2 regions of the Streptomyces ambofaciens ATCC 23877 genome follow, and region 2 is predicted to be linked to the other one. Evidence: riboswitches for the same ligand, from Rfam matches in the RefSeq annotation. Region 2 holds a riboswitch; the other holds the start of a gene.
What was found. A riboswitch is a leader RNA that binds a small molecule or an ion and turns the genes downstream of it on or off. The one in region 2 is predicted to bind glycine.
Positions count from the first base shown of each region.

Region 1: another riboswitch for glycine. It lies ahead of gcvP (aminomethyl-transferring glycine dehydrogenase); the one in region 2 lies ahead of gcvT (glycine cleavage system aminomethyltransferase GcvT).

Region 1 covers NZ_CP012382.1:1,454,533-1,460,706, forward strand. Annotated here, with positions in the region: gene SAM23877_RS06570 (ABC transporter ATP-binding protein) at 1-678, shown strand, start outside; gene SAM23877_RS06575 (TOBE domain-containing protein) at 705-1,124, shown strand; gene gcvP (aminomethyl-transferring glycine dehydrogenase) at 1,186-4,071, opposite strand; glycine riboswitch at 4,250-4,345, opposite strand; gene SAM23877_RS06585 (PRC-barrel domain-containing protein) at 4,484-4,861, shown strand; gene SAM23877_RS06590 (DNA polymerase IV) at 4,883-6,174, opposite strand, start outside.
Region 2 covers NZ_CP012382.1:5,529,439-5,535,612, reverse strand. Annotated here, with positions in the region: gene SAM23877_RS24750 (ABC transporter permease) at 1-803, opposite strand, end outside; gene SAM23877_RS24745 (enhanced serine sensitivity protein SseB C-terminal domain-containing protein) at 1,119-1,916, opposite strand; gene SAM23877_RS24740 (enhanced serine sensitivity protein SseB) at 2,128-2,931, opposite strand; gene SAM23877_RS24735 (AAA family ATPase) at 3,007-3,675, opposite strand; glycine riboswitch at 3,855-3,949, shown strand; glycine riboswitch at 3,950-4,066, shown strand; gene gcvT (glycine cleavage system aminomethyltransferase GcvT) at 4,106-5,239, shown strand; gene gcvH (glycine cleavage system protein GcvH) at 5,372-5,749, shown strand; gene glyA (serine hydroxymethyltransferase) at 5,765-6,174, shown strand, end outside.

The DNA.
Region 1 (6,174 bases), 4.1 Mb from region 2:
GACCAGGCGGACACCAAGCCGCGGCGTCTGTCCGGTGGCCAGGCCCAGCGCGTCGCTCTCGCCCGCGCCCTGGCCACCAACCCCCGGTTGCTGCTGCTGGACGAGCCTCTCGCGGCGCTGGACGCCCGGACCCGGCTGGAGGTGCGGGCCCAGCTCCGCCGCCATCTGGCCGAGTTCGAAGCCGTCGCCGTACTGGTCACGCACGACCCGCTGGACGCCATGGTGCTGGCCGACCGGCTGGTCGTCGTCGAGGACGGCAGGGTCGTCCAGGAAGGCGGCCCCGCGGACATCGCCCGCCGCCCCCGCACGGACTACATCGCCCGGCTCGTCGGCCTGAACCTCTACCGCGGAACCGCCGACGGCCACACCGTGCGCTTCGACTCCGGCCCCTCCGTCACCACCACCGAGGACCTCTCCGGCCCGGTCTTCGTGGCGTTCCCGCCCGGCGCCGTGACCCTGTACGGGGAGCGCCCCACCGGCTCCAGCGCCCGCAATCTGTGGCGTTGCGAGGTCGCCGGCCTGGAGACGCACGGCGACCAGATCCGCGTGGACCTCACCGGGGAACTCCCGCTCGCCGCGGACCTCACCACGGTCGCCGCGGCCGAGCTGGGCCTCCACCCGGGCGCACCGGTGTGGGCGACGGTCAAGGCGACGCAGACACACGCATACCCGGCGTAGGGCCCTCTCCGGGCTACGTTGCCCCCATGAGCCTGAGCATCCGCAACCAACTCGCCGGCACCGTCACGGCCGTCACCCCGGGCGAGGCCATGGCGACGGTCAGGGTCCGCCTCTCCGGCGGCCAGGACCTCACCGCGGCGATCACCCGCGACGCCGCCGACGAGCTCTCCCTCGCCGCCGGCACCGCCGTCCGCGCCCTGGTGAAGTCCACGGAGATCGCCCTGGCCACCGGCCGCGTCGACGGCCTGTCCATCCGCAACCGGCTGCCCGGGACGGTCACCGCCGTCACCGCCGGCGAGGCGATGGCCTCGGTCCGGGTCGCCGTCGAGGGCGCCGAACTGACCGCCGCGATCACCAGGGAGGCCGCCGACGACCTGTCGCTGTCCGTCGGCGCTCCCGTCGTCGCGCTGGTCAAGTCGACCGAGGTGTCGCTGGCCACCACCTGACACGACGGGAGGCCCCGCCCAGCCCCCCTCGCGGGGCCGGACGGGGCCTCCCCGTCACGGCTCAGTCCTCGTAGGCGTCCAACGGCGGGCAGGAGCAGACCAGGTTCCGGTCACCGAAGGCCTGGTCGATACGGCGCACCGGCGGCCAGTACTTGTCGGCGGCGGACACCCCGGCCGGGAAGACGGCCTCCTCGCGGGAGTACCCGTGGTCCCAGTCGCCGCCCAGCGCACCGGCGGTGTGCGGCGCGCCCCGCAGCGGGTTGTCGTCCGCGGACCAGGCACCGGAGCCGACCTTCTCGATCTCCCCGCGGATGGCGATCATCGCCTCGCAGAAACGGTCCAGCTCGGCGAGGTCCTCGGACTCGGTCGGCTCGATCATCAGCGTCCCGGCCACCGGGAAGGACATCGTCGGCGCGTGGAAGCCGTAGTCGATCAGCCGCTTGGCCACGTCGTCGACGCTGACGCCGGTCGCCTTGGTCAGCGGACGCAGGTCGATGATGCACTCGTGTGCGACCAGCCCGCCCGGCCCGGTGTACAGCACCGGGAAGTGCGGCTCCAGGCGCTTGGCGATGTAGTTGGCGGACAGCACGGCCACCTGCGTGGCGCGCTTGAGCCCTTCGCCGCCCATCAGCCGGACGTACGACCACGAGATCGGCAGGATGCCGGCCGAACCCCACGGCGCCGCCGAGATCGGGCCGACGCCCGTCTGCGGGCCGGCCGCCGGCTGCAACGGGTGGTTGGGCAGGTAGGGCGCCAGGTGCGAGCGTACGGCGACCGGGCCGACGCCGGGACCGCCGCCGCCGTGCGGGATGCAGAAGGTCTTGTGCAGGTTCAGGTGCGAGACGTCGCCGCCGAAGTGGCCCGGCTTGGCGAGGCCGACCAGGGCGTTGAGGTTGGCGCCGTCCACGTAGACCTGGCCGCCGGCGTCGTGCACCCGGGCGCAGATGTCGGCGACGTGCTCCTCGAACACACCGTGCGTGGAGGGGTAGGTGATCATCAGCACCGCCAGCTCGTCGCGGTGCTGCTCGATCTTGGCGCGCAGGTCCTCGACGTCGATCTCGCCGTCCCCGGCGGTCTTCACGACGACGACCTTCATGCCGGCCATCACCGCGCTCGCGGCGTTGGTGCCGTGCGCGGAGGACGGGATCAGGCAGACGGTGCGCTGGTCGTCACCGTTGGCCCGGTGGTAACCGCGTACGGCGAGCAGACCGGCGAACTCGCCCTGGGAGCCCGCGTTCGGCTGGAGGGACACCTTGTCGTACCCGGTGACCTCGGCGAGCCGCTCCTCCAGCTCACGGATGAGGGTCAGGTAGCCCTGCGCCTGCTCGGCGGGCGCGAAGGGGTGCAGCCCGCCGAACTCCGACCAGGTGACCGGCTCCATCTCGGTGGTGGCGTTGAGCTTCATGGTGCAGGAGCCCAGCGGGATCATGCCGCGGTCCAGCGCGTAGTCCCGGTCGGCCAGGCGGCGCAGGTAGCGCAGCATCGCCGTCTCGGAGCGGTGCTGGTGGAAGACGGGGTGGGTGAGGAAGTCGTCCGTGCGCAGCAGCGCCTCGGGCAGCGTCTCCGCGGTCTCCGCGTCCAGCGCCTCGATGTCGCCCTCGACGCCGAAGGCGTTCCACACGCCGCCGACCTGGGCACGCGTGGTGGTCTCGTCGCAGGCGAAGGAGACGTGGTCCGCGTCGACGAGGCGCAGGTTGATGCCGTTCTCGCGGGCGGCGTGGACGATGTCGGCGGCCCGGCCGGGCACCCGCGCGGTGACCGTGTCGAAGTAGGCGCCGTGGACGATCTCGACGCCGCCGGCCGCGAGCCCCGCCGCGATGAGCGAGGCGTACCGGTGGGTGCGCCGCGCGATGGCCCGCAGTCCCTCGGGCCCGTGGTACACGGCGTACATGCCGGCCATGACGGCGAGCAGCACCTGGGCGGTGCAGATGTTGCTGGTGGCCTTCTCGCGGCGGATGTGCTGCTCGCGGGTCTGCAGGGCGAGGCGGTAGGCCCTGTTGCCGTCGGCGTCCACCGAGACACCGACCAGGCGGCCGGGCAGGCTGCGCGCGAACTTCTCGCGCACCGCCATGTAACCGGCGTGCGGACCGCCGAAGCCCATCGGCACGCCGAAGCGCTGGGTGGTGCCGACGGCGATGTCCGCGCCCAGCTCACCGGGCGACGTCAGCAGGGTGAGGGCGAGCAGGTCGGCGGCGACGGTGACGAGCGCGCCGAGTTCGTGCGCCCGGTCGATGACCGGCTTGATGTCGCGGACGGCTCCGGAGGCGCCCGGGTACTGGATGAGGACGCCGTTGATCTCCCGCTCGGCGACCTCGGCCGGGATGCCCTCGCTCAGGTCGGCGACGACGACCTCGACACCGGTCGGTTCGGCGCGGGTCCGTATCACGGCGACGGTCTGCGGCAGCGCGTCGGCGTCGACGAGGAACAGGCCCTTCTTGTTCTTGCCCATGCGCCGGGACAGCGCCATCGCCTCGGCGGCGGCGGTGCCCTCGTCCAGCAGCGAGGCGCCGGAGGTGGGCAGGCCGGTCAGCTCGGCGACCATCGTCTGGAAGTTGAGCAGCGCCTCCAGGCGGCCCTGGCTGATCTCCGGCTGGTACGGGGTGTACGCGGTGTACCAGGCCGGGTTCTCCATGACGTTGCGCAGGATGACCGGGGGCGTGAAGGTGCCGTAGTAGCCGAGTCCGATCATGGAGTCGAGGACCTGGTTGCGGTCGGCGAGCGAACGCAGTTCGGCCAGCACCTCGGCCTCGGAGCGCGCGCCGGGCAGGTCCAGCGCGTCGGCGTTCTTGATCACATCCGGCACCGCGGCGGCCGTCAGCTCGTCGAGCGAACCGTAGCCGACCTGCGCGAGCATCTTGGCCCGGGCCTCGTCGTCGGGGCCGATGTGGCGCTGCTCGAACGGCACTGCCTGTTCGAGCTCGGAGAGCGAAATGCGAGGGGCGGTCATTGCGGAGGCCTCCTGGTCTGACGACCTTCGAGGGGCACCACGGCACGGGTACCCGGACGGCCTCCCCCTCTGTCATCTCGACCTGAGAGCTTCACCGGGGCGGCCCGAAGGCTCCACCCGGCTTTCACCGTCGGTGAGAGCGGACGCCGTCGACACCCGCTCTGCTTTCCAGAGTGACCTCGTCCATGCGGTACGTGAGCCTGAGAGATTCCGGGGAGGATTTGCTCCTTCGGCGCCTCCGGAGGTGTCCGGAGGACTCTCCCGCACGGGGTCAGCAGCCGTTTGCCAGCGTACCAGCGCGCTCGCCGCACGGACCTTCGAGTGGCCGACCCGCCGTATGTGCTCTTTTGTAGTACTTACGGATGATTCGGCGGCTGGTGTGCGACCCCAGTGCGACCAAGTGGAGGGCCCCGTGCGTACTGACATCGACCCCCGGAACCTGATCGGCCGCAAGGCGTTCGACCGCAACGGCACCCGGATCGGCACCGTCGACGAGGTCTACCTCGACGACGCGACCGGCGCCCCGGAGTGGGCGGCCATACGCACCGGCCTGTTCAGCAGGGACGCCTTCGTGCCCCTGGAGCCGAGCGAACTGGTCGAGGGCGCGCTGCGGGTGCCCTTCGAACGGACGCTGATCAAGGAGGCTCCCGACTTCGGTGTCGGCCGCCACCTCTCGCCGGAGCAGGAACTGCAGCTCTACCACCACTACGGACTCGACGTGGCCGCGCCCGCCCCGCTCCCCGACCGCGACTTCGGCAAGCTGGCCGGTCAGGGCAAGGAAGAGAGCTGACGATCCCGCCCCCGGGACCCGTCACCAACCGGGAGCCGGACGCTCGTACCCCGACGCACCGGCGCCCGCCTCCGTCTCCGGGCCCGACTCGGCGGGGGCGGCCCCCGCGTCCCCGGGTCCTCGCGGCACGGCCGGAACCAGCGGCAGCGGATCCGCCGGCGTCAGATCCGGATCGTCCACCGGGAAGGTCCGTACCCGTCCGACCTGCGAGTACGGCGTTTCGAACCGCACGGTGACCCGCCCCAGTCCGCTGCCCTGCACCCACCCGTGCCCGTACTCCCTGTGCCGCACGTCGTGCCCCGGCGGCCACCGTCGCTCGGTGGGCGCCGGCGCGTGTCTCTCCTCGGCGGGCTCGGGCTCCTCGGCGAGTTCGCCGGAGCGGTCCCCGGCCGCCTGCGCGAACAGGTCCTCCTGCGTGTAGTCGGCCAGCCCGCTGACGCCGACCCCCAGCAGCCGTACACCGCCCGTGGTGTCCACCGAGTCCAGCAGCCGGGCCGCCGCCTCGCGCACCACCGCCGGATCGTCCGTGGGCCCGCGCAGGGTCTCGGACCGCGTCAGCGTGGAGAAGTCGAACCTGCGCACCTTGAGCACGATCGTCCGCCCGGAGAGCCCCGACCCGCGAAGCCGCCGCACACACCGCTCCGCCAGCCGTCCCACCTCCACACCGACCCGCACCCGGTCGTGGATGTCCACGTCGTAGGTGTCCTCGACCGACACCGACTTCGTCTCCCGCTCCGACACCACCGGCCGGTCGTCGCGGGCCAGGGCCATGGCGTACAGAGCGTGCCCGTGCGCCTTGCCCAGCAGCCGTACGAGCTCGTCCTCACCCGCCTCCGCCAGCTCGCCGACCGTGGTGATCCCGGCGCGCCGCAGGTGGTCGCCGGTCGCCGGCCCCACCCCGGGCAGCGTGCGCACGGACATCGGCTCCAGCATGGCCCGCTCCGTGCCCGGCCGGATCAGGACCAGGCCGTCCGGCTTGGCCTCCTCCGAGGCGATCTTGGCCAGCATCTTGGAAGCCGCGAGTCCCACCGATCCGGTGAGGCCGGTGAAGGCGCGGATGTCCGTGCGCAGCCGCGCACCGGCCAGCCGCGCCGACGCCGCGTCCCAGGCCGCCCCACCGGCCTCCAGGTCCACGAACGCCTCGTCCAGGCTCAGCGGCTCCACGAGGGGCGACAGCGCCCGCAGCAGCCGCATCACCTGCTCGCTGATCGACCGGTAGAGCTCGAAGCGCGGCACGAGGTACGCGGCGTGGGGCGCCAGCCGCCGGGCCTGGCCCATGGGCATCGCCGAGTGCACGCCGAAGACCCGCGCCT
Region 2 (6,174 bases):
GTGAGGATGTTCGTGGGGATCATCATCGTCGTGTAGACGATGATCGGCGCCACCAGGTTGGGCAGCAGTTCCTTGAACAGGATGTAGAACCGTCCGGCTCCCAGGGACCGGGCCGCCTCGACGTACTCGCGCTCACGCATCGAGAGTGTCTGACCGCGTACCACGCGGCCGATGTAGGGCCAGCCGAAGAAGCCGATGACCAGGATCATCATGAGCAGACGGACGCCCGTGCCGCTCAGTCCCAGCATGTTGTCGGGCATGACGGAGACCAGCGCGATGATGAACAGCAGCTGCGGGAAGGCGAGCAGACCGTCCATGACCCGGCTGATGAGGGCGTCGACCCAGCCGCCGAAGAAGCCGGCCAGGATGCCCAGGACGGTGCCGAGGACCACCGCGACCAGCGCGGACAGGAAGCCGACGAGCAGCGAGATCTGGGCGCCGTGCACGATGCGGGCGAAGATGTCGCGGCCGTTGACCGGCTCGACGCCCAGCCAGTGCTCACCGCTGATGCCGCCCAGGGACCCCACGGGGGTGCCGAAGAGCGGGTCGATCCGGTCCTCGTTGAAGGCGTTGGGGTCCTGCCCGTAGAGGGAGGTGATCACGGGAGCGAGCACCGCGACCAGGATGAGGAGGAGCACCACCACGCCGCCCCCGAGGGCCAGCTTGTCCCGTTTCAGGCGCTCCCAGGCGATCCGGCCCAGGGAACGCCCCTGTACCGCCTTGGCTTCGGCGCCGGCAACCGCCGCTTCCTCGGCCGCACTCGGGGCCGCTTCCGCGGTCGGCTCGTGCAATGGTGCCGTCATCTGGCAGGGACCCCTCTCAACCGGCGGTAGCCGGCCCGCACTTGCCGCTGTAGCGGCGTGATCAGTCCGTCGTACACAGGGGCGAACCATCACCCCCTGTTGCGGGAGTCTTCAACGCTTTGGCGATCTGTAGCCAGAGTTGGCGGGGAATGGATGCGCAACCGTGATGCTGTTTGAGGTGTTCCGTTATCCGGACGCTGGGTAACGAGGGCCGGACACGGACGAGTTGGGACATCCGGGACACGGGGGTGTCATACGCCCTCGTCTACGCGCGAAGATGTCCGTCCACCGCCGACGGGACGGTCCCCGCGACGGTCAGTATCCGCCCCCGGCCGGAGGGTATCCGTAGCCGCCCGCCGGAGCCTGGGCGGGGGCGGCCGCGTGGGCTTCGCGGTCGTAGAAGGGGCGGGCGTTGACCCGCAGCCACATCGCGACCGGGTCGTGGGTGTCGGTCATCGCCACCGTCGACACCGGCAGCCCGTCCGGCACCGCGCCGACGGACTGCTGCATCATGGCGCGCACCGCGTCGACGGCGGGTGGGGAGGTGTCGTACACGTCGAGGCCGATGGCGAGGTACGGCGCCCCGAGGGCCGGCTGCACCCAGGCGCGGCGCAGGGCGCGGACCGCCGGGGTGCGGTGGGCGTTCTGCGCGAGCAGGGCGTAGAACTGCGGGACCTCGATGGCCGGTTCGGACAGGCGAAGGGGCCCGGCGGGCTGGCGGTCGAGGCCGGAGGCGATCCGGCGCAGGTCGAGCCAGGGGATGCCGACGCCCCCGCCGGGGGCGTGCGGGTTCAGCCAGAGGCCGTAGTGGTCCGGATAGAGGGCGCGGGCCACTTCGAGCCCGTCGACCACCTCGTACGACCGGTTCCAGCCGCTGGCCGACAGCTCCTGGGCGGAGGTGACACAGGGCGCGTAGCCGAAGCCCTCGACCTCCATGTTTCCGTACTGCGCGTCCGGGGAGCCGGCCTGACCGTGCCAGAGCAGCATCCACACCTGGCCGGAGGCGGGGGTGGCGAGCGCGCGCAGCAGGGCCTCGTAGGCGTCGTAGCGCCCGGGCGTCACCTGGCGGAGCATGTGCTCGACCTGCCCGGTCGTGGTGCCGCTGGCGCTCACGCGTATCGCCCCTTCGAGAAGTTCCCCGGTTGTGAAACCAGCTTAAGGCTCCGCCGGGCGAGGGGCGCCTATGAGCTCGGGTGCTTCGTCCGTTCGCGGGCGCGGGCCCGTCGCGGCCCATCGCGCCCACGCGGCGGAGCCGCACGTGTCACCGTCCCGCGCCCCTGGCCGGCCGCCCCGGCCGGCGTCCGCAAGTCCCGTGGACCGTTTCTCACAGGCCCCGGTCGTAGAACGGGCGGACGTGCGCGCGCATCCAGTCGCAGACCGGGTCCTGGGCCGCCTCCAGGAGGACCAGGTTGACCTGGGTCTTCAGGGGGGCCTGGGCGAGGGCTCGGCCCAGGGCGTCCAGGGGCAGGGCACGGGCGTCGCCCTCCCAGTGGGTGAGCTCGACGCCGACGAACATGACCGGGTCGGCGGTCTCGACGGCGGCCATGCAGCGGCGGGCGGTGCGCACCACGCCGACGGCGGCGAACTCGGCGGAGGCCGCGGCGAGGAAGTCCACCGGGTCGTCCTGCCAGTCCGGCTCGAAGAGGCGGACCCGGCCGCCGGACGCGGGCCCGTCGAGCGGGGTGCGGCCGGCCCGGCACAGCTCGGCCACGGCCGGAGGCGGCAGCGGGATGCCGACCACGCCGTCCGGGTTCACGGCGATGCCGATCTGCGGGGGCAGACCGCGGGCGAACTCCGCGGCGGGGGCGACGGTGTACGACATCTGCGGGCCGGCGACCTGGCGCAGCTGCTCCTCGGAGCTGAACACCGGCACGTAGGCCTGGCCCTCGATCTCCAGCGAGGGCAGGTCGAGGGGGCCGCTGCCCGGGCCGCCGCCGTTCGGCAGGGGTATCCACAGGAAGCTGCGGCCGAGGACCTCCACGATCCGGCCGCCGGCGCCCGGTACGCCGAGGGAGGCGGACAGCACCTCCTCCAGCTCGTTGCCGGGCCACCCGCCGTGGGGGTGGGGGTGCGCCTGCGCCGGGAAGCCGGCGGAGAAGTCCGCCGGGAGGCCCCCTGGGATGTCCATCTGCCTACCGCCTGCCTGGTACCGCTGCTGTGGCTGAAAAGGCTAACCCGTTCGGTACCGGGGGCCTACGGCGTGTCACCCCGTGAAGGCGATCCGGCGCAGCACGCCCGCGGCCTCCCGGTCCAGCAGGATCGCCGAGGTGCAGCCGACGGGCAGCGAGCCCTCGGTGATCGCGCGCAGCAGGCGGGTGTTGGCCGAGCGGTGCCGCAGGAACGCGTACCGCGAGACGCCCCGGCCGCGCTCGCGCTGGCCGGCCAGCGCCTCGTCGGCGTCGACGTCGATCAGCAGCAGGTGCAGGGTGCCCTCCCGGCGCCGCGCCTCGCGGGCCAGCCAGCCGCGCACCCAGGCCTGGGTGCCGCAGTCGTGCACGACCACGCCCTCGCCGGAGCGCAGGGCGCGGCGCAGCCCCGCGTAGTGGGCGAGGCGGACGAGGGGGCGGTAGAGCGCGTACGGCAGCCAGCGCGGCATGCGGCGGTCCCAGGCGTCGCGGGTGTCCTGGGAGTCGATGCGCGGGCCGCGCACGGTGCGCTCCATCAGCGTGGACTTGCCGCTTCCGGGCAGGCCGGTGATCACCACCAGGTCCCGGGGTCCGAAGAGCAGGGCGTGCGGGCTGTGGCCGCCGCGGTCCCGCAGGTCGCGGACGACGGGTGCGGGCAGTTCGGCGCACTTCTCCGGGGCCGGGGCGGCGGGCTGCTCGGGCAGCGCGAGACCCGTGGTGGTGGCGTACGCCGTGGTCCTGTTCACCGTGATCGTCCTCCCCTGGGGCGGTTCACGAGTTCCCATCCCCGTCGAGTGTAAAGAGAAGGTAATGCGCAGGTCTCGCGTTTTCGTTCGCTTACTGCCACAAGCCGGTTACAGATCACGGTCTGCCACGGATCGGCCGGTCGTGCAATGATGGCGGCGCCAACTGCATACCGGCCGTTTGAATCCGCGCGGGAGAGTCCCCGGCCGTCGCCGGGGCGCCGAAGGAGCAAGTCCCTCCCTTGAATCTCTCAGGCACCGTTACCGCGTGGGCGAGGCACATCTGAAAAGCGGGCCGCCGCGCGACGGCTGCCCCACCCAAGGTGCAAGTCCTGACCGCCGCGCTCCGGTGGTCATGGCGAACCTCTCAGGTTCCGATGACAGATGGGGAGGATCGACCTCGCCACGTCCTGTCCTGGGAGACGACCGACCGATGAGCAGTACCGAACTCCGCCGCACCGCGCTCGACGCCACGCATCGCGCGCTGGGCGCGACGATGACCGACTTCGCCGGCTGGGACATGCCTCTGCGCTACGGCTCCGAGCGCGACGAGCACGTCGCGGTGCGCACCCGGGCCGGGCTCTTCGACCTCTCGCACATGGGCGAGATCACGGTCACCGGACCGGCCGCCGCCGACCTGCTGAACTTCGCGCTGGTCGGCAACATCGGCAGCGTGAAGCCGGGCCGCGCCCGCTACACCATGATCTGCCGCGAGGACGGCGGCATCCTGGACGACCTGATCGTCTACCGGCTCGCCGACACCGAGGCCGGCGCTCCCCACTACATGGTCGTCGCCAACGCCTCCAACGCCCAGGTGGTGCTGGACGCGCTCACCGAGCGGGCCGCCGGCTTCGACGCCGAGGTGCGCGACGACCGCGACGCCTACGCGCTGCTCGCCGTACAGGGCCCCGAGTCCCCGGCCATCCTGAAGAGCCTCACCGACGCCGATCTGGACGGCCTGAAGTACTACGCCGGCCTGCCCGGCACCGTGGCCGGCGTGCCCGCGCTCATCGCGCGCACCGGCTACACCGGCGAGGACGGCTTCGAGCTCTTCGTGAAGCCGGAGCACGCCGTCGAGCTGTGGCGGGCGCTGACCCGGGCGGGCGAGGGCGCCGGGCTGGTCCCCTGCGGCCTGTCCTGCCGGGACACGCTCCGCCTGGAGGCCGGCATGCCGCTGTACGGGCACGAGCTGACGACCGCGCTGACGCCCTTCGACGCCGGCCTGGGCCGCGTGGTGAAGTTCGAGAAGGAGGGCGACTTCGTGGGCCGCGCGGCGCTGACCGAGGCCGCCGAGCGCGCCGCCTCGAAGCCTCCCCGCGTCCTGGTCGGCCTGGTCGCCGAGGGCCGCCGGGTCCCGCGCGCCGGGTACCCGGTCGTCGCCGGCGGCGAGGTCATCGGCGAGGTCACCTCCGGCGCCCCGTCGCCGACGCTGGGCAAGCCGATCGCCATGGCGTACGTCGACCCGGCGCACGCGGCTCCGGGGACCCCGGGTGTCGGCGTGGACATCCGGGGCAGCCACGAGCCGTACGAGGTCGTGGCGCTGCCGTTCTACAAGCGCCAGAAGTAGACACTGGTCGGCGGGGCCCGGCCGCTCCGCGCGCGCCCCTTCCCGGCGCCCGCCGCCCACCAGGGGTTTCAGCAGTCCCCCTCGCGTCACCCCCCTCACCAGCACTCCCCCGCGTACAGGAGAATTCAGGCCATGAGCAACCCCCAGCAGCTGCGCTACAGCAAGGAGCACGAGTGGCTGTCGGGCGCCGAGGACGGCGCCTCGACGGTCGGCATCACGGAGCACGCGGCCAACGCGCTCGGTGACGTGGTCTTCGTCCAGCTCCCCGAGGTCGGCGACTCCGTCTCCGCGGGCGAGACCTGCGGTGAACTGGAGTCCACCAAGTCGGTCTCCGACCTGTACTCCCCCGTCTCCGGCGAGGTCACCGAGGTCAACGAGGACGTCGTCAACGACCCGTCGCTGGTGAACTCCGCGCCCTTCGAGGGCGGCTGGCTCTTCAAGGTACGGATCACGGACGAGCCCGCCGACCTGCTCTCCGCCGACGAGTACACCGCCTTCACCGCCGGCTGAGGAGTCACGGACCGCATGTCGCTTCTGAACACACCCCTGCACGAGCTCGACCCCGACGTCGCCGCCGCCGTCGACGCCGAGCTGGACCGCCAGCAGTCCACCCTGGAGATGATCGCCTCGGAGAACTTCGCTCCGGTCGCGGTCATGGAGGCCCAGGGCTCGGTCCTCACCAACAAGTACGCCGAGGGCTACCCCGGCCGCCGCTACTACGGCGGCTGCGAGCACGTCGACGTCGTCGAGCAGATCGCCATCGACCGGGTCAAGGCGCTCTTCGGCGCCGAGCACGCCAACGTGCAGCCGCACTCGGGCGCCCAGGCCAACGCGGCCGCGATGTTCGCGCTGCTCAAGCCGGGCGACACGATCATGGGTCTGAACCTCGCCCACGGCGGGCACCTGACCCACGGCATGAAGATCAACTTCTCCGG